2 linked regions of the Pyxidicoccus xibeiensis genome follow. The protein of the gene in region 1 interacts with the protein of each later gene in a pairwise test. Links are inferred from orthologs where the notes say so. Each region holds a gene or a part of one and is shown in the gene's direction. Other genes may lie near its edges. The genes, in order: serC and selB.

Region 1 (8,712 bases):
TCCAGCCGCTCACCCACCCGCCACACCGCACCACCCACCACGCCAGGGCTGACCGTGAAGAAGCTCTGGCTGCCCGCGAAGGTCTCCACGTCAAAGGACCGCCCCAGGTACAGAGCGGCCACGCGCGGTCCGGCGAACAGCGTCACCCGCTCCCACCGCCAGAGGTACGGCAGGGCCGCCCCGGCGGTGAGCGTGGTGTAGCCGAAGGGCACCTCGCTGCCCGGGAGCAGCTGCAGCGCCTGCCGCCCCGTGCTGAAGCTCACGTCAAAGAGCAGGCCGAAATTTTCAAGCGGGCGGTCCTCGAGCCGCAGGGACACGGCGACCTCGGGGGCCCGCGGCAGCAGCTCGCTGCGGCTGCGCGCGTCCGCGAAGGTGAACATGCCGCCCAGCAGCGACAGCGAGCGCCGGGGGAAGGCCTCCAGCAGCAGCCGCTCCAGCGGCAGGCGCTCGCCGACGCCGAGCTCCACGTCGCGCCGCACCAGCACCGCGTCGCCCTTGGTCAGCTCCACCGTGCGCTTGCCCGGCGTCACCGCCGCGCCGCCCGGCAGCTCCGTGCGCGTCTCGCCGTCCACCTTGAGGGTGAAGCCGTCCAGCCGCGGGTTGTAGGAGAACAGCTCGGGCCGGCCCGTCCGGGCGATGGTGCCCGACAGCACCACGGGGTCCGCCCCTACCTCCAGGATTTCCGCCGAGGGCCGCTGCCGGCCCTCCGTGAAGGCGAAGGTGCGCCGCCGCGCGTAGTCGTGCACCTCGGTGGCGGTGACGGCGCCGTCCACGTTGCGGTCCGCGTTGCCGCCCAGGCCTTCGATGAGGAAGTGGGTGTAGATGTCGTTGCGCAGGCCCTCGTCCTCGCGCGCCGTCTCGCCCCAGTCGCAGGCGGCGAACACCAGCGACGCGCGCGACGACTCCTCCAGGGGCCGCGCGTAGAAGCCGGCCTTGATGCCGGACAGCTCCGCCTCCAGCTCCTTGGGCAGCAGCGACTTGCCGCTGCCGCTGTGGCACGTGGCCAGCACCAGCAGCCGGCGCCGGCTGGCCAGCCCGTCGAACTCCGCCTTGAGCGAGTCCATGGACAGCGCCGTCTGCGGGATGGCGCGGAAGGACGCGTCGCGCGTCACCAGGTAGCGCCGCAGCTCCCCCTGGTTGTCGCGCGCCAGGGTGCCGTGCGCGGAGAAGTACACCACCACCACGTCATCCGGCCGGTGGGCCTCCTGCTTGAGCTGCCGCAGCGCCGCGAGGATGGACGCGCGCGTCGTCTCCTCCGGGCGGGTGAGCACCCGCACCGTGTCGAACCGGCCGCGCGCCGGGTCCTTCAGCGCCGCCGCCAGGTCCGTGGCGTCCTTGGTCGTGTAGCGCAGGCCGCGCCAGTGCGGGTCGTCGAACTCGGAGATGCCCACCAGCAGCGCCATGCGCCGTGGCGTATAGGCGGTGGACAGGGCCTCCTCGTCGAGCCGGAGCGGCACCAGGCCGCCCTTCTCCACGGAAGCAGGCCCCGCACATGCGGCAACAACCGCCAGCAGGAAGGGAAGGAGGCGTCTCACGGGCATCCGGTCAGGGACGATTCTGACCGCTTCGGACGCTGACGTCGAACCTCGTCACGCCCAGGGGGCTCTGCTCCCGGGCCTCACTTCCACCCACCAACACCTCCTGCACCATGTCCGCGGAGGGCTCCTGCCTGCCCGCCGAGCCGACGAGCCAGAGCGTCACCGGCCCCGCCTCACCCTCCAGGCTGACACCGGCCAGGCCCTGGGGGCCCTGCAGGTCATGCGTCCCCGCCTCCAGCGGGAAGCGGCCGAGCAGCTCGGGCCGCTGGCCCTCCCGCTGCTGGAAGAGCAGGGCGGTGCCGGCCTCGGTGGCGTGGTAGCGCAGCAGCAGCACGTCCGCGGCCTCCACCGCCGAGTCCGGATCCAACCGCCGCAGGCCGCCGTCCTCGCCCCGCGCCACCACGGCCAGCTCCAGGGCGAGGCGGCCCGCCGGGCCCTTCACCCCGTCCCAGCCGGTATTCGTGCCCGTCTGCACCCCCGGGTCGGCCGCGCGCAGGCGGGGCACCACCACCACCGCCAGGAGGCAGGCGGCGACGGCGCCCGCGGCGATTCCCCAGCGCCGGGCGCTGGCGCCCGGCCCGCCCTGGCGCAGCTCGCGGCGCACCCGGGCCAGGCCCAGCTCATTCAGCGGGGCGTCCTTCGCCGGCGGGCCGAGGCCCATCAGCGCGGCGTCCACCCGCCCGTCGAGCACGTCCGGCCCGGCGTGGGTGGCGAGGAACTCCTCACACGTCTCACACGGCGCGGCCAGGTGCTCGCGGAAGTACGCCACGGCCTCCGGCTCTCGCTGGGAGAGGGCGCGCAGCGCATTGTCATCCAGGTGTCTCATGACTGCTCACTCCCACCGACCGGCTAGCACCCGCCGGAGCAACTCTCTCTTGATGCGGCCCCGGAACCGCTCGAGCCGCATCGTCACCGCGCTCTTCCCCACGCCCAGCTTCTCCGCAATCTCCCGCGCCGACAGCTCGCCCTCAATGTAGAAGAGCTGCACCGTCCGCTTCTCCTCGCCCTCCGGCAGCTCGGCGATGAGCTGTCGCACCACCTCGATGTCGCGCTCCAGCTGCAGCGCCTCGGGGATGTGGGGAACCGTCTCTGGCTCCGGGTCCGCCACGTCGTCTTCCAGCCGCCGCGTGCTCGACTTGCGCTCCAGCCGTGTCCGGGCCCGGTTGCGGGCAATGGACAGCAGCCACGCTTCGAACGCTCCGACCTCCTTCAGTCGGGGGAGCGCCCGGAACGCCCGGACAAAGGTCTCCTGGATGACGTCCTCCACCTCGTCCGGGTCCAGCGGGGCGAACCCGGCCACCAGCCGCGCCACCATGGGCCGGGAGCGCCGGTACAGCTCACTGTAGGCAGTCGCCTCCCCTCGGGACGCCCGCTTCACCCACTCCGTCAACCCCTCCGAGGAACCCACCTGACCTCCAGACCCCCGAATCCATGCGTCGGCCACTCAACCGGGGAATTCCCGTTGCTCTGGGCTCAAAGCAGCCGAGCAGGCTCCTTCGCACTGGCACCGGGGGGGGCGCCAGGGGGAAGAATGGTGCCGCGGTCGTTCATTTCCCAAAGGACACTGCCATGCGCGTCATCAACTTCAATCCCGGCCCCGCCGGTCTGCCCCTGCCGGCGCTCGAGCGCGCCCGCGACGAGCTGCTCGACTTCCAGGGCTCGGGCATGTCCGTCATGGAGCATAGCCACCGGGGGCCCGTGTACGAGGCCGTCCACGACGAGGCCATCTCCCTGCTGACCGGGCTGCTCGGCATCCCCACCACCCATCAGGTCCTCTTCCTCACCGGCGGTGCCTCGCAGCAGTTCGCCCAGGTGCCGATGAACTTCCTCACCCCCGAAACGGGGGCGGACTACCTCATGACGGGAGTGTGGAGCGAGAAGGCCCTCGACGAGGCGAAGTACTACGGGAAACCCCGCGTCGCGGCCACCACGGTCCAGCCGGACAAGCACTACACGCGCGTGCCCCGCCAGGCCGAGCTCCAGCTGGACCCCAAGGCGGCCTACGTCCACCTGACGAGCAACAACACCATCTACGGCACCCAGTGGCACACCTTCCCGGACGTGGGGAACGTGCCGCTCGTGGCGGACATGAGCTCGGACTTCCTGTGGAAGCGCATCGACGTGAGCCGCTTCGGGCTCATCTACGCGGGCGCGCAGAAGAACCTGGGCCCCTCCGGCGTGACGCTGGTGCTGGCGGACAAGGCCTTCATCGCCCGGGGGCGCAAGGACATCCCCAAGTTCTTCCGCTACACCGTCCACGCGGAGAACAACTCGCTCTACAACACGCCTCCCACCCTGGCCATCTACCTGGTGCGCAACGTGCTGGCCTGGATGAAGGACGTGGGCGGCCTGGAGCAGCTGGAGCGGTGGAACCGGCAGAAGGCGGAGCTGCTCTACGGCGCCATCGACCGGCACGCGGGCTTCTACCGGGCGCCGGTGGAGCGCGAGTCCCGTTCAGTGATGAACGTCGTCTTCCACCTGCCCACCGAGGCGCTGGACGCCGCCTTCGTCGCGGAGGCGAAGAAGCAGGGCATGGTGGGCCTGAAGGGGCACCGGACCGCGGGCGGCATCCGGGTTTCCACCTACAACGCCGTGACGGTGGAGAATGTGCGCACCCTGGCCACCTTCATGGACCACTTCGTGAAGATGCACGGCTAGGCTGCGTCCAACCCCAGGGATTACCTACCGGAGGTTTCATGAAAACCACGCTGTCCGCCGTCGCGCTGTCCCTGCTGCTCGCCGCTCCCGCGTTTGCCAAGGACGTCGCCGGGGTGAAGTACCCGGAGACTGCCACCGTGGAGGGCAAGGAGCTGAAGCTCAACGGGGTGGGGCTGCGCACCAAGATGGTGTTCAAGGTCTACACCGCGGGGCTGTACGTGGAGAACCCGTCCCAGGACGGGGCGAAGATCATCAGCGCGGACGAAATCAAGCGCGTGCGCATGTACATGCTGCGGGACTTGGACAAGAAGACCATCACCGACGCCATCGGCGATGCCTTCAAGAAGAACGCGGGCAGCAAGCTGGCGGAGCTGCAGCCCAAGCTGGACCAGTTCAACTCGGGCGTCACCGACGTGAAGAAGGGCGACGAGCTCATCCTCACCTACGTCCCCGGCCAGGGCACCCGCGTGCAGAGCGCCAAGGGCGGGCAGACCATTACCGTGGAGGGCAAGGACTTCGCGGACGCGCTCTTCTCCGTCTTCGTGGGGAAGAGCCCCGTGGACGGTGACCTCAAGGATGGGATGCTCGGCAAGGACTGAGCCCGGGCCTTCCTGGATGTGACCGGCGCCCCGTGTCTCCTCGTGAGCCGCGGGGCGTCGTCGTGTAGAGGGGGAGTGCAATCCCCCGACGCTTCGCCCGTAGTCGAAGGCAGCTGGTGGGAAGGGAGGACGACATGGGTATCTGTACGTGGCTGGTGCTCGGAGGAATCGCCGGTTGGCTGGCGAGCATCATCAAGGGCACCAATGCCCGGATGGGGCTGTTCGCCAACGTCGCCACCGGCATCATCGGCGCGATGCTGGGCGGCTGGCTGTTCAGCCTGATTGGCGGCAGGGGTGTGACGGGCTTCAACCTCTACTCGCTGGCGGTGGCCACGGTGGGGGCCGTCATCCTCATCAGCATCGTCCAGGCCATCCGCAGATAGCTCAGAAGAGGCTGAGCTGCGGGGTGGGCGGCGGCTTGCGCTCCGGGCGCCGGAAGGTGTCCGGGGCGTCGTGCTCGGTGACGGACGAGGTGCGGATGCCCACCTTGCGCGCCGCCGTGTGGAAGAGGCGGTGAATGGTCTCCGCGTAGAGCCCCTCGCCACGCATGCGGCTCTTGAAGCGCGAGTCGGTGAGCTCCCCGCCGCGCGTCTCGCGGATGCGGTGCAGCACGCGCTCGGCGCGCAGGGGCAGCTTCGCGCGCAGGCGCTCCGTGAAGACTTCCTGCACCGGGCCGGGCAGGCGCACCAGGGTGTGGTGGGCGCGGGTGGCGCCCGCCTCGCGCGCCGCGGCGAGCACCCGGGGGATGTCCTCGTCGTTGAGCCCCGGGATGATGGGGGCCACGGACACCGCCACGTCGATGCCGGCCTCGGTGAGCCGCTGAATGGCGAGCAGCCGCCGCTGGGGTGACGCCGCGTAGGGCTCCATGGCGCGGGCGAGCTCCGCGTTGTGGAAGGGCAGGCTGACGCTCACCCACAGCCGCGCGTCCCGGGCCAGGCGCTGGAGGACGTCGATGTCCCGCTCAATCAGCACGCCCTTGGTGATGATGCCCACCGGGTTGCGGTACTCGGCGCAGACCTCCAGACAGCCGCGCGTGAGGCGCAGGGACGCCTCCAGCGGCTGGTAGCAGTCGGTGACGCCGCTGAAGACGACCGTCTCGCCCTTCCACGACGGCTTCTCGAAGGCCTCGCGCAACAGCTCCGGAGCGCGCGGCTTCACCACCAGCTTCGTCTCGAAGTCCGTGCCGGCGCCCAGGTCCAGGTACTGGTGCGAGGGGCGCGCGTAGCAGTAGGCGCAGGCGTGCAGGCAGCCGCGGTACGGGTTGACGCTCCAGGTGAAGCACACGTCCGGGCTGTCGTTGCGCGACACCACCTGCCGGCTGTGGTCCTCGAACACCTCCAGCTTCGAGGGCGGAATCTCGTCCAGGTACTCCACCGCGGTGCTGGCCCAGGGGTTGGGCGGATTGTCGATGGGGCGCGCCTTCACATGCGCACCGTGTGCCTGAAAGCACGTTCAGTCAAGTGTCCGTGCGCGTCCGTCCCGACGGCCAGGCGGCGGGGGAGGGAACGAGCAGGTGAAGAGGGGCGCGAGCAGCGGGGAGAAGGTGCTGCCCGCGCCGCGCTGCTCAGGGCAGGCTGGAGGACCAGCCACCGTCCACGGGATAGGCGCCGCCGGTGCAGTAGCTGCTGTCCTCGCTGGCGAGGAAGAGGTTCAACCGGGCGACCTCCTCGTTGGAGGCGAAGCGCTTGAGGGGCACGCGTCCGGCGACCCAGGCCCGAATCTCGGCCTCCTTGCCGACCCCCAGGGTCCGCTCCACGTTGGTCATCATGTCGTTGTCGACAGGGCCGGGGCATACGGCGTTGACCCGGATGCGGTGGGGCGCACCGTCGATGGCGGCCGCGCGCGCGATTCCCACGACGGCGTGCTTGCTGGCCACGTACGGCGAGGAGATTCCCATCCCACCGAGGCCTCCCGCCGAGGAGGTGAGGATGATGCTCCCGCCGCCGCGCTTCTGCAGCTCGGGGAAGGCGTACTTGATGGCCAGCCATGTCCCGCGCACGTTGATGGCCATCACCGCGTCGAAGGACTCCACGGGGATGTCGGAGATGGGGTGGAACTCCCCCTGGATGCCCGCGTTGCTCACCAGGATGTCGAGCCCGCCGTAGCGCTCCACCGCTTCACGGAGGTAGCGCTGGGTGTCCTCGACCTGCGAGACATCCGCCACGGTGTAGCTGACGTTCTCGTGGTTGATGTCCTGCACCGTCTTGCGGAGCTTCTCCGCGTTCCGGCCCACCACCACCACCCGGGCGCCCTCCTGGACGAAGAGCGCGGCCGTCGCCGCTCCGATGCCACTGCCGCCGCCGGTGATGACCGCGACCTTGTCCTGCAACCGCTTCATGATGTGCTCCTTCTCGAGGGCGGCTGGGGCTCCAGCCGCAGCGGATACTAGAGAGAGCACGCCAGCGGCACTAGCCACGGAACCCGCGAGGGTGGCGGCATGCCGTCGAGCAGTCTGGCCCCTTGCCGAGCTGGTACCTGTCGGGAGTTGCGGCCCAGACGTGCAATGGGAAAGAGGCGGAGACACTCAGCGGGGCCGGCAAGTACGCCGAGGCTGTGGTGCAGATGGAACATGCACTGGTGCTGATGGAGGCAGTGCTCGGCGGCATGCATCCGGCAGTCGCAGATTGCCTGAGCGCCCGACGCCTCTTCGTCTCACCGGATGGCCAGCTGGCGATGGTGCCCTTCGCCGCCCTTCACGACGGCAAGAGCTTCCTCGTGGATACCTTCGACTTCGCCTATCTCACCTCCGGCAAGGACCTGCTGCCACGTCTCCAGCAGCCGGTCCCTCCAGCGGAGAGGCTCCAGCGCGTGCCGAGCGCTCCCTCGCCGTCGCGCGCTTCTTCTCCAGCCGAGGCGACGTCAAGCAAGGGCAGGGCATCTACGGGCTGCGCCGCGCGCTCGTGGTGGCGGGAGCCGAGACGGTGGTGATGAGCCTGTGGAAGGTGAACGACGACACCACCCGGCAACTGATGGAGGCCTACTACCGCCCAGATGCCAACGACCCCTCCAGGGTGATGTCCAGGGGGCGAAGCCGTGGCGCACGCGCCAGCAGGCGAAGCGCCGCGTCGTCGACCTCGCCATCCGGGAGCGAGGTCATCAGAAGTCGCGAGGCCTGACAGGGTGAAGCCCCAGGGCGGGAAGAACAGCCCCGGTGCGGCCACGCCGTGCCAGCGCCCGACGCTCCGGGGCTTCGGGACCTGCCATGGGCAGGCTCTCGGAGGGCCGACTCGAGACCTGGAGGGAGCCCGCATCGCCTGAACCCCCGAGGGGGCTTCCGGCCTCCCGTGGGCCGTGGTCCCCGGTGACCTGGCCGGTCGTCCTCCGTCGACATGTCAGCCCCACCCGGTAGGAAGGTCCTCGCGGAAGGAACGTTCCTTCCACGGACGGGTCGGTCCGGCAGGGGGTGGGCAGATGATGGAGCTGTACCAGCAGTTCGTGGCCACGCGGATGGAGGAGGCGGCGGCGGTCATGGCGCAGCGCGGCTACGAGAACACCTCGGCCGCGGAGCTGGCGCGGGTGATGCGCATGTCGGTCGGCTCGCTGTACCGGCGCTACGGCAGCAAGCGGGGCTGTGCGCTGGCCATTCGGGACTTCTCCGAGGACGAGCTGTGCCGGTATGCGCGCTACGAGTTCCAGATGGCCAGCACGGACGAGGGCGCGGGCTTCCGCGAGGGCTTCTTCGCCCTCTGGCGGGTGCTGGCCAACCATGTGTTGCGGATGTCTGGAGTCTTCAGCTCCGTCTTCCTGCACGCAGGAATCACGGACCATGGTCAGCGAGGCGCGCTATCAAGCCCCGAGAGCTTCCGATGGCGGACCTTCAGCCAGGCCTGCTGCCGGAAGAGATACGTGGCGCGGACGCGGCCCCACGTCCACACCTCAGGGTGCTCCCACCACCGGGTCGGGGGCTGGATTCCCTG
Region 2 (7,840 bases), on another replicon or contig:
CCAGTGACGGCGTACGGCGTGGCGCGCGCCATGGAGGCCACGGCCAGGCACCTCTTCGGCAAGCCGGACCTCAAGGGCCTGCGCGTCACGGTGCTGGGCGTGGGCCATGTGGGCATGTACCTGGTGAAGGAGCTGCACGAGCGCGGCGCGAAGGTGTGGGTGAGCGACATCAACCCCGCCAGCGTGGAGAAGGCCGTGAAGGACTACGGCGCCATCGCCGTGGACGCGGACACGCTGCACCGCATGGAGGCGGACATCTACGCCCCGTGCGCGCTGGGCGGCGCCATCAACGACGCCACGCTGCCGCTGCTCCGGGTGAAGGCGGTGTGTGGCGCGGCCAACAACCAGCTGCTCACCTCGCGGCACGGCGAGCAGCTCGCCCGCAACGGCATCCTCTACGTGCCGGACTACGCGGCCAATGCCGGCGGCCTCATCAACGTGGCCCAGGAGTGGGCGGGGTATGACCGGAACAAGGCCTATGCCCGCGCCGCGCTCATCTTCGAGACCATCGACACGGTGCTGAAGCGCGCGAAGGAGTCCGGCCTTCGTCCCGAGCAGGTGGCCGACCGCATGGTCGAGGAGAAGCTGGCCGCCTGAGGATGGCGGGCACCGCCACCCGGGTCCTACGCGACGCGGAGGACGGCCTGGGTGGCGGCCAGTTGTGGCCAGGGAGCGGCCCTCGGGGTATGACGGGGCCGCACGCATCCCATCCGGAGTCACCGCCGTGGCCACCAAGCGGGTAGCGCCCGGGCCCAAGGCCCAGGGCAAGCGCAACAAGCCCACCGCGAAGTCCTCTCCGAAGAAGTCCGCCGCGTCCGCGTCCAAGGCGGACCGGCGGCAGGCGCAGAAGCTCGTGTCCATCCCCGTGGACCTGGTGCTGGCGCCGCAGGCGGAGGCCCCGCGCCAGCCCACCGGGAGGGACCAGTCCCGCGGGCGGTCCGCCGGCATGCGAGAGCTGTCGTGGGCGGACTTCGACCGCGCAGTGCAGGAGCTGGCGGGCGCCATCCGTGAGTCCTTCGCGCCGCAGGCGGTGGTGGGCGTGGCCCACGGCGGCGTCTTCGTGGGCGGGGCGCTGTCGTCGGCGCTCGGCTGCGAGTTCTTCCCCGTGCGCATCAGCCGCCGCAGCCGGGACAGGGGCGAGGGTGAGCGCTCGCGGAGCAACCCGAAGCTGGCGGGAGAGATGCCGCGCGAGCTGAAGGGCCGCCGGGTGCTCATCGTGGACGACGTGGCCTCCAGCGGCGACACGCTGGGGCTGGCCACCGCGCTGGCGCGCGAGGCGGGCGCGAAGAAGGTGGAGACGGCGTGCCTGGTGGCGCGGCCGGACGGCTACGCGCCGGACTACTGCGCGCTGGCCACCGCCGCGCTCGTGGTGTTCCCCTGGGACTACGAGCCTGTCACCGGCGACGCCCGCTTCGACGAGGACCCCGACAAGGCCGGCGCATGAGCCGCGACGCTGGGGGGCGGCGATGATTGTCGGCACGGCGGGGCACATCGACCACGGGAAGACGTCCCTGGTGAAGGCGCTCACCGGCATCGACACCGACCGGCTCAAGGAGGAGAAGCGGCGCGGAATCACGCTGGAACTGGGCTTCGCGCACCTGGCGCTGGACGACGGCACGGTGGCCGGCGTGGTGGACGTGCCCGGCCACGAGCGCTTCGTGAAGGCCATGGCCGCGGGCGCGGGCGGCGTGGACCTGGCGGTGCTCGTCATCGCCGCGGACGAGGGCGTCATGCCCCAGACGCGCGAGCACCTGGACATCTGCCGGCTGCTGGGCGTGAGGGCCGGCGTCATCGCCCTCACCAAGTCGGACCTGCTGGCGGAGCTGGGCCCGGAGTGGCGCGCGCTGGTGGAGGCGGACCTGGGCGCGCTCACCGCCGGAACCTTCCTCGAGGGCGCGCCCGTGGTGCCCTGCTCGTCGAAGACGGGCGAGGGCCTGGACGCGCTGAAGGCCGCGCTCACCCGCGCCGCCGCCGCGCTGCCCAAGCGCCCCGCGGAGGGGCCCGCCTTCCTGCCGGTGGACCGCGTCTTCACCATCAAGGGCTTCGGCACGGTGGTGACGGGCACGCTGCTGTCGGGCGCGCTGGCGGTGGATGACGCGGTGGCGCTGCTGCCGGGGCTGCCCGGTCCGCTGCGCGTGCGCGGGGTGCAGGTGCACGGGCAGGCGGTGCCCCGGGTGGAGGCGGGCCAGCGCGCGGCGGTGAATGTCACCGGCGTGGAGCCGGAGCAGCTGCACCGGGGCATGGTGCTGGTGCGCTCGGGCGAGCTGCCGGAAACGCGCATGCTGGACGTGGAGCTGGCGCTGCTGCCCGCGGCGGAGGCCCCGCTGGCCCGCCGCAAGAAGCTGCTGCTCCACCTGGGCACCGCGCAGGTGGAGGCCACGGTGGCGCTGCTCGACGTGGAGCGGCTGGAGCCGGGGGAGACGGCGCTGGCCCAACTGCGGCTGGATGGGCCCGTGGGCGCGCTGGTGGGCCAGCGCTTCATCCTGCGCGGCTCGCGCGCGCTGCCGGGCCGGGGCGCCACGGTGGCCGGTGGGCGCATCCTGTCGATTACGCCCCCGCGGCGTCGCAAGGGCGGCTCGGCGGTGGTGGCGCCGCTGCTGGAGGCAGACCCGGCGGGGCAGGTGGCGTGGCTGCTGCGGCAGGCGGGCTACCGGGGCCTGACGCAGCCGGAGCTCTTCGGCCGCTCCGGGCTGGGCCCGAAGGTGCTCGGCCGCGCGCTGGAGCTGCTGGGCGCGCGGGGCGGGGCGCTGCTGGTGGACCGGGAGCGGCGCCTGTACCTGTCCGGCGAGGTCTTCGAGGGACTCCAGCAGAGGGCGCTGGCCCTGCTGGCCGCCTTCCACGAGCGCGAGCCCCTGCGTGAGGGGCTGCCCCGCGAGGAGCTGCGCCAGCGCCTGTCCTCGGAGCTGGATGCCCGCGTCTTCCAGCGGGTGTCCCAGGCGCTGGTGGACGCGGGGAAGGTGGAGCTGGACCGCGAGGTGGTGCGCCTCAAGGGGCGTGGCCGCACGCTGACGCTGGGAGACGAGGCGGCGCGGACGCGGCTCGCGGCGGAGCTGTCCGCGGCGGGGCTGTCGCCACCCACCCTCAACGAGCTGGCGCAGAAGCTTCAGCTCTCCACGGCCCGGCTCCAGGAGTTGTTGAAGGTCATGGTGGCGGAGGGGACGGCGGTGCGGGTGAGCGAGGAGCTGTGCTTCGACGCGGGGGCGCTGGCGGGGCTCCGCGAGCGCCTGGTTGCCCACCTGCGCGAGAAGAAGGAGATTACCACCCAGGCCTTCAAGGAAATGGTCGGGCAGAGCCGCAAGTTCGTCATCCCGCTGTCCGAATACTTCGACCGGGAGAAGGTCACGCTCAGGGTGGGCGAGAAGCGGGTACTGCGTCGGGGATGAGCACCAAGCGCTACAGCGAGGCCGACCTGCGCGCCCTCATCGAGCCCTTCGGCAACCCCATGCTGGCGGTCGTCGAGGGGCGCGTGTGCTCCGTCAACGAGGCGTGGCTCGCGCTCGTCGGTGCTCCGCGTGAGCAGGTCGAGGGGCGCCCGGTGATGGACTTCGTCCAGCCGGAGGAGCGCAGCCGCCTGTCGGAGCGCTACCGCCTGCTGGAGTCCGGCGCGCCCATGGAGCCGCGCACCCAGGTGTACCAGCTGCCCTGCGCGGACGGCGCCACCCGCGAGGTGGCCCTGTACGCGACGCGCCTCCCGCTCGAGGGCGGTGCCGGGGCGCTGCTGCTCAACTGTCTGCCCCTCGTGGATGGGCCGCCGGAGCTGGCCCTGGCCGAGCGCCTGGTGGAGACGTCCGCGGGGCTGGTGGCCGCGCACTCCGAGGACGCGGTGCGCCGGGTGGCGCTGAAGGGGCTGGAGGCCGCGGGCTTCCGGGTCCGCCTGCTGCGCTGGGACGGCGAGCGGCTGCTGGCGCGTGACGGCCAGCCGCTGCCGGAGGACGTGGGGCTGGGGATGGAGGCCCTGTCGGACGGACGGCCCGTGTTCGGCGGCGCGGACCAGGCCTCGCCCTCGCACGTGTACCTTCCGGTGGGAGGGCCGCAGGTCGAGGTGCTGTGGGTGGCGGGGCAGTGGGTGGCCCCGCGCCATGGCTCGGTGCTGACGCTCTTCGCCAAGGTGGTGGGCGCGGCGCTGACGGACGCGCGCGTGCAGGCGGATGGGGCCCGCAGCCGCTGGGAAGTGGAGGCCGTGGCGCAGATGGCGCGCTTCGTCGCGCAGCCGGTGCCTCCCACGCTGGAGGACTTCCTGTCGCGTGTCGCGGAGCTGCTGCAGGCGGCCTCCGCGGCGCTGCACCTGTCGCCCTCGCAGGGCAGGGCGCTGGCGCTGGTCACCCACGTGGGCCTGGCGGACCTGGTGCGGGACGGCGGGCACGCGGAGCGCCTCACGGGCGTGCTGGCGGATACGGGGGAGGGCGGCCTGTCCACCGAGGTCCAGGGCGCGGCGCTGGCCGCGCTGTCCGGCGGGCGGCTGGGATGCGGGGTGCTGGCGCGGCTCACGCGCGGGGGCGAGGTGTGCGGCAGCGTCCAGGTCCTGCGCGCCGGGGACCGGCCCTTCGACGCGCGCGACGTGCGGCTGCTGGGCACGCTCGCGGAGCTGCTGGTGACGCTGGTGGAGCAGCGCCGGCTGCGCGCCGAGTCCTCGCGCCAGCTGGCGGAGACGCGCCTGCTGCTGGACCTGGCGCGCACCACGTCGGGCGTGCTGGAGACCTCCAGCATCCTCGACGTGGCCTCCGACTTCCTCGTCCACCTGCTGGACGTGTCCAACTGCTACATCATGCTGTACGACGAGTCGGCCAAGCTCTTGCGCGGCGCCGCCGCCTCCACGGCCCACCGCGACTTCTTCCGCACGGTGGTGCTGCCGCTGCACGGCGACAGCCTGGCCACACGCGTGGCCCGCGAGCGCCGGCCCATCGCGATTGAAGACGTGTCCGTCTCCGTCGAGGGCTACGACGCGCAGCTCGTGCAGCGCTTCGGGGAGAAGGCGCTGCTGGCCCTGCCGCTCACCTCGCGCGAGGAGCTCATCGGCGTGGTGGTGGTGGACGACACCCGCCGGCCGCGCGCCTTCGGGCCGGAGCTCATCGAGCTGGCCGAGGCCACCTGCGGCCAGCTGGCGCTCTCCATCGCCAACGCGCGCCTGTACGAGTCCTTGTGGGCCAGCTACGCGGAGCTCGCCGCCACCCGCGCGGAGATGGTGAAGCGCGAGCGCTTGGCGGCCCTGGGCGAGCTGTCCGCGATTGTGGCCCATGAAGTCCGCAACCCGCTGGGCGTCATCTTCAACGCGGTGGCCTCGCTGCGCCGGCTGCTGGACCCGGGCGGCGACGCCGCCATGCTGCTGGACATCCTGGGCGAGGAGAGCGACCGGCTCAACCGCATCGTCGGCGACCTGCTGGACTACACGCGCCCCAGGGACCCGGTGCTCCAGCACGAGGACCTGGGCCGCGTGCTGCAGGACTCGCTGGAGGCCGCGCGCGCGCAGGGCGGCGGCGTGGACCGCCCCGTCCACATCCAGTCCGAGGTGGAGCCGGGGCTGCCGCCGGTGCCCATGGACCGGCGGCTCATCCGCCAGGCGCTCGTCAACGTCGCGGTGAACGCCATCCAGTCCATGCCCCAGGGCGGACTGGTCCAGGTGCGTGCGCGCCGCGAGGCCCACGCGGGCAGGGACCACCTGCGCATCGACGTCGCCGACCAGGGACCGGGCATCCCCGCGGAGCTGCTCCACCGCGTCTTCGAACCGTTCTTCACCACCAAGGCCCAGGGCACCGGCCTGGGCCTGGCTGTCGTGAAGCGGATCCTCGAAGAGCATCGGGGCGAAATCGCCGTGGACAGCACGCCTGGACGCGGTACCACCTTCACCTTCCGGCTGCCCCTCTCTCAGCCCCCGTCCTTCCCATGACCGACGCCCACACCTCTCCTATTCGTGGACGCATCCTCGTGGTGGACGACCAGCGCAACATGCGCGCCACCACCGCGCTGCTGCTGCGCGCCGAGCACCACACCGTCTTCGAGGCCGCCACCGGCGAGGAGGCCCTGGCCCAGCTGGCCGGCGGCAGCATCGACCTGCTGCTGACGGACTTGAAGATGGAGCCCATGGACGGGCTGACGCTGCTGCGGCGCGCGCTGGAGGTGGCGCCCCGCCTGCAGGTCATCATGATGACGGCGTTCGGCTCCATCGAGAGCGCGGTGGACGCCATGCGCCTGGGCGCCTACGACTACCTCACCAAGCCCTTCAAGGAGAGCGAGCTGCGGCTGCGCGTGGAGCGCGCGCTGGAGCGCTCCCACCTGCAGCGCGACGTCGACAACCTCGCCACCGACTTCAACCAGCGCCACGGCCTGTCCGCGCTGGTGGGCGGCAGCGCCGTCATGAGGGACCTGTCCACGCGGCTGCGGCGCGTGGCCCAGAGCGACGCCACGGTGCTCATCCACGGCGAGAGTGGCACCGGCAAGGAGCTGGTGGCGCGCGCGCTCCATGCGCACAGCCGCCGCAAGGTGCGCTCGTTCGTTCCCGTCAACTGCGCCGCCATCAGCGAGGCCCTGCTGGAGAGCGAGCTGTTCGGCCACGCGAAGGGCGCCTTCACCGGCGCGGTGAAGGCCCGCCGGGGCCTCTTCGAGGAGGCCGACGGCGGCACGCTCTTCATCGACGAGGTGACGGAGACGAGCCCCGCCTTCCAGTCCAAGCTGCTGCGCGCGCTGCAGGAGGGCGAGGTCCGCCGCGTGGGCGAGTCCACCGCGCTGCGGGTGGACGTGCGCACCGTGGCCGCCACCAACCGCGACATCGAGCTGGAGGTGCGCGAGAAGCGCTTCCGGCAGGACCTCTACTACCGCCTCAACGTGGTGGCCCTGCGCGTGCCGCCGCTGCGCGAGCGCCTGGAGGACGTGCCCGAGCTGGCCAAGCACTTCCTGGAGCGCTCCAACGCCCGCAGCCCCAAGCCCAAGCGCCTGTCGGCCTCCGCCGTGGCCCACCTGATGGGCTACAACTTCCCCGGCAACGTGCGTGAGCTGGAGAACCTGGTGGAGCAGGCCGCCGCCCTGGCCGAGAATGACGAGCTGCTCCCCGAGGACTTCCCCCTGCGCCAGGGGCGCCTCACCCCCTCGCACGGCACCCCCAGCGTGGCCTTCCTCGACGGGCAGGGGGGCGGCGGCCGCCTCCCCAGCACCGGGCCCACCCTGGCCGAGGTGGTGGAAGAGGCCGAGCGCCACGCCATCACCCAGGCCCTGGAGCGCCACGGCGTGGACCTGGCCCGCGTCGCGGACGAGCTGGGCGTCTCCTCCACCACCCTGTGGCGGAAGATGAAGCGCCTCAACCTCCGCCCGCCCCCCGAGCCGGCACGCGAGTAGCGAGCCGCTCTCGCACGCGGCTGCAGGCGGAACTTTTCCATGGATTCAGATCCGAAATGGGCGGGTTCATCGGTGAAAAGCGCAAGTGCCTGGATTTGCTCGCCATTTTCACATCTGCAACCGGATTTCAGTGCTGCAATGCAATCGGCGGCGCCTGGCAGGGCAGGGCTCTTCGCCAAGTGCTTGAGAAAACTGGACTTTGCCCGCGCGCGGGCCCTGGCACGGGGGCTGCTATAGGGATGGGCGGGACACATCGAAGCGAGGCTGAAGGCGGTTCCCCCCCACCCCTTCAGCACTTCCGGTGAGTCACCTTGAGAAGACCCGCGGCCCGGCACCCTCATGGGGTGTCGGGCCGCCTTCTTTTCTACGTCCGGACAGGCTTTCCGCTACCGTCATTCTCCACTCCAGCCTCCAGGAGGGGTGGTAGATGAAAGTGGAAGTGGGACAAAGGGTACCACTGTGGGTGCTGAGGCCCGGGCGAGCAGAGGACCACGCAACCTTCGTGCGCCTGTTC

What was found.
Region 2: the proteins of serC (region 1) and selB interact in binary tests that used the Escherichia coli proteins (3 or more experiments, as listed by UniProt). The link is inferred for Pyxidicoccus xibeiensis from one-to-one orthologs.

Annotation. Positions count from the first base shown.
Region 1 is NZ_JAJVKV010000015.1:192,780-201,491, reverse strand. The notes cover bases 2,156-5,151. They hold serC (3-phosphoserine/phosphohydroxythreonine transaminase), read left to right. Parts: upstream 2,156-3,107; coding sequence 3,108-4,196; downstream 4,197-5,151. Other genes in these bases: LXT23_RS41200 (GlsB/YeaQ/YmgE family stress response membrane protein), read left to right, coding at 4,930-5,151; LXT23_RS41205 (chalcone isomerase family protein), read left to right, coding at 4,235-4,795; LXT23_RS41215 (RNA polymerase sigma factor), read right to left, coding at 2,371-2,946; LXT23_RS41220 (hypothetical protein), read right to left, coding at 2,156-2,364. Also shown: LXT23_RS41225 (caspase family protein), read right to left, coding at 1-1,535; more of LXT23_RS41220, read right to left, coding at 1,546-2,155; more of LXT23_RS41200, read left to right, coding at 5,152-5,178; LXT23_RS41195 (PA0069 family radical SAM protein), read right to left, coding at 5,180-6,220; LXT23_RS41190 (SDR family NAD(P)-dependent oxidoreductase), read right to left, coding at 6,360-7,133; LXT23_RS41175 (hypothetical protein), read right to left, coding at 8,566-8,712. UniProt on the Escherichia coli protein: Catalyzes the reversible conversion of 3-phosphohydroxypyruvate to phosphoserine and of 3-hydroxy-2-oxo-4-phosphonooxybutanoate to phosphohydroxythreonine. Is involved in both pyridoxine and serine biosynthesis.
Region 2 is NZ_JAJVKV010000018.1:97,768-105,607, forward strand. Bases 936-3,924 are described here. They hold selB (selenocysteine-specific translation elongation factor), read left to right. Parts: upstream 936-1,466; coding sequence 1,467-3,383; downstream 3,384-3,924. Other genes in these bases: LXT23_RS43590 (phosphoribosyltransferase), read left to right, coding at 936-1,444; LXT23_RS43605 (ATP-binding protein), read left to right, coding at 3,380-3,924. In the rest of the region: LXT23_RS43585 (Leu/Phe/Val dehydrogenase), read left to right, coding at 1-597; more of LXT23_RS43590, read left to right, coding at 725-935; more of LXT23_RS43605, read left to right, coding at 3,925-5,884; LXT23_RS43610 (sigma-54-dependent transcriptional regulator), read left to right, coding at 5,881-7,326; LXT23_RS43615 (GNAT family N-acetyltransferase), read left to right, coding at 7,829-7,840. UniProt on the Escherichia coli protein: Translation factor necessary for the incorporation of selenocysteine into proteins. It probably replaces EF-Tu for the insertion of selenocysteine directed by the UGA codon. SelB binds GTP and GDP.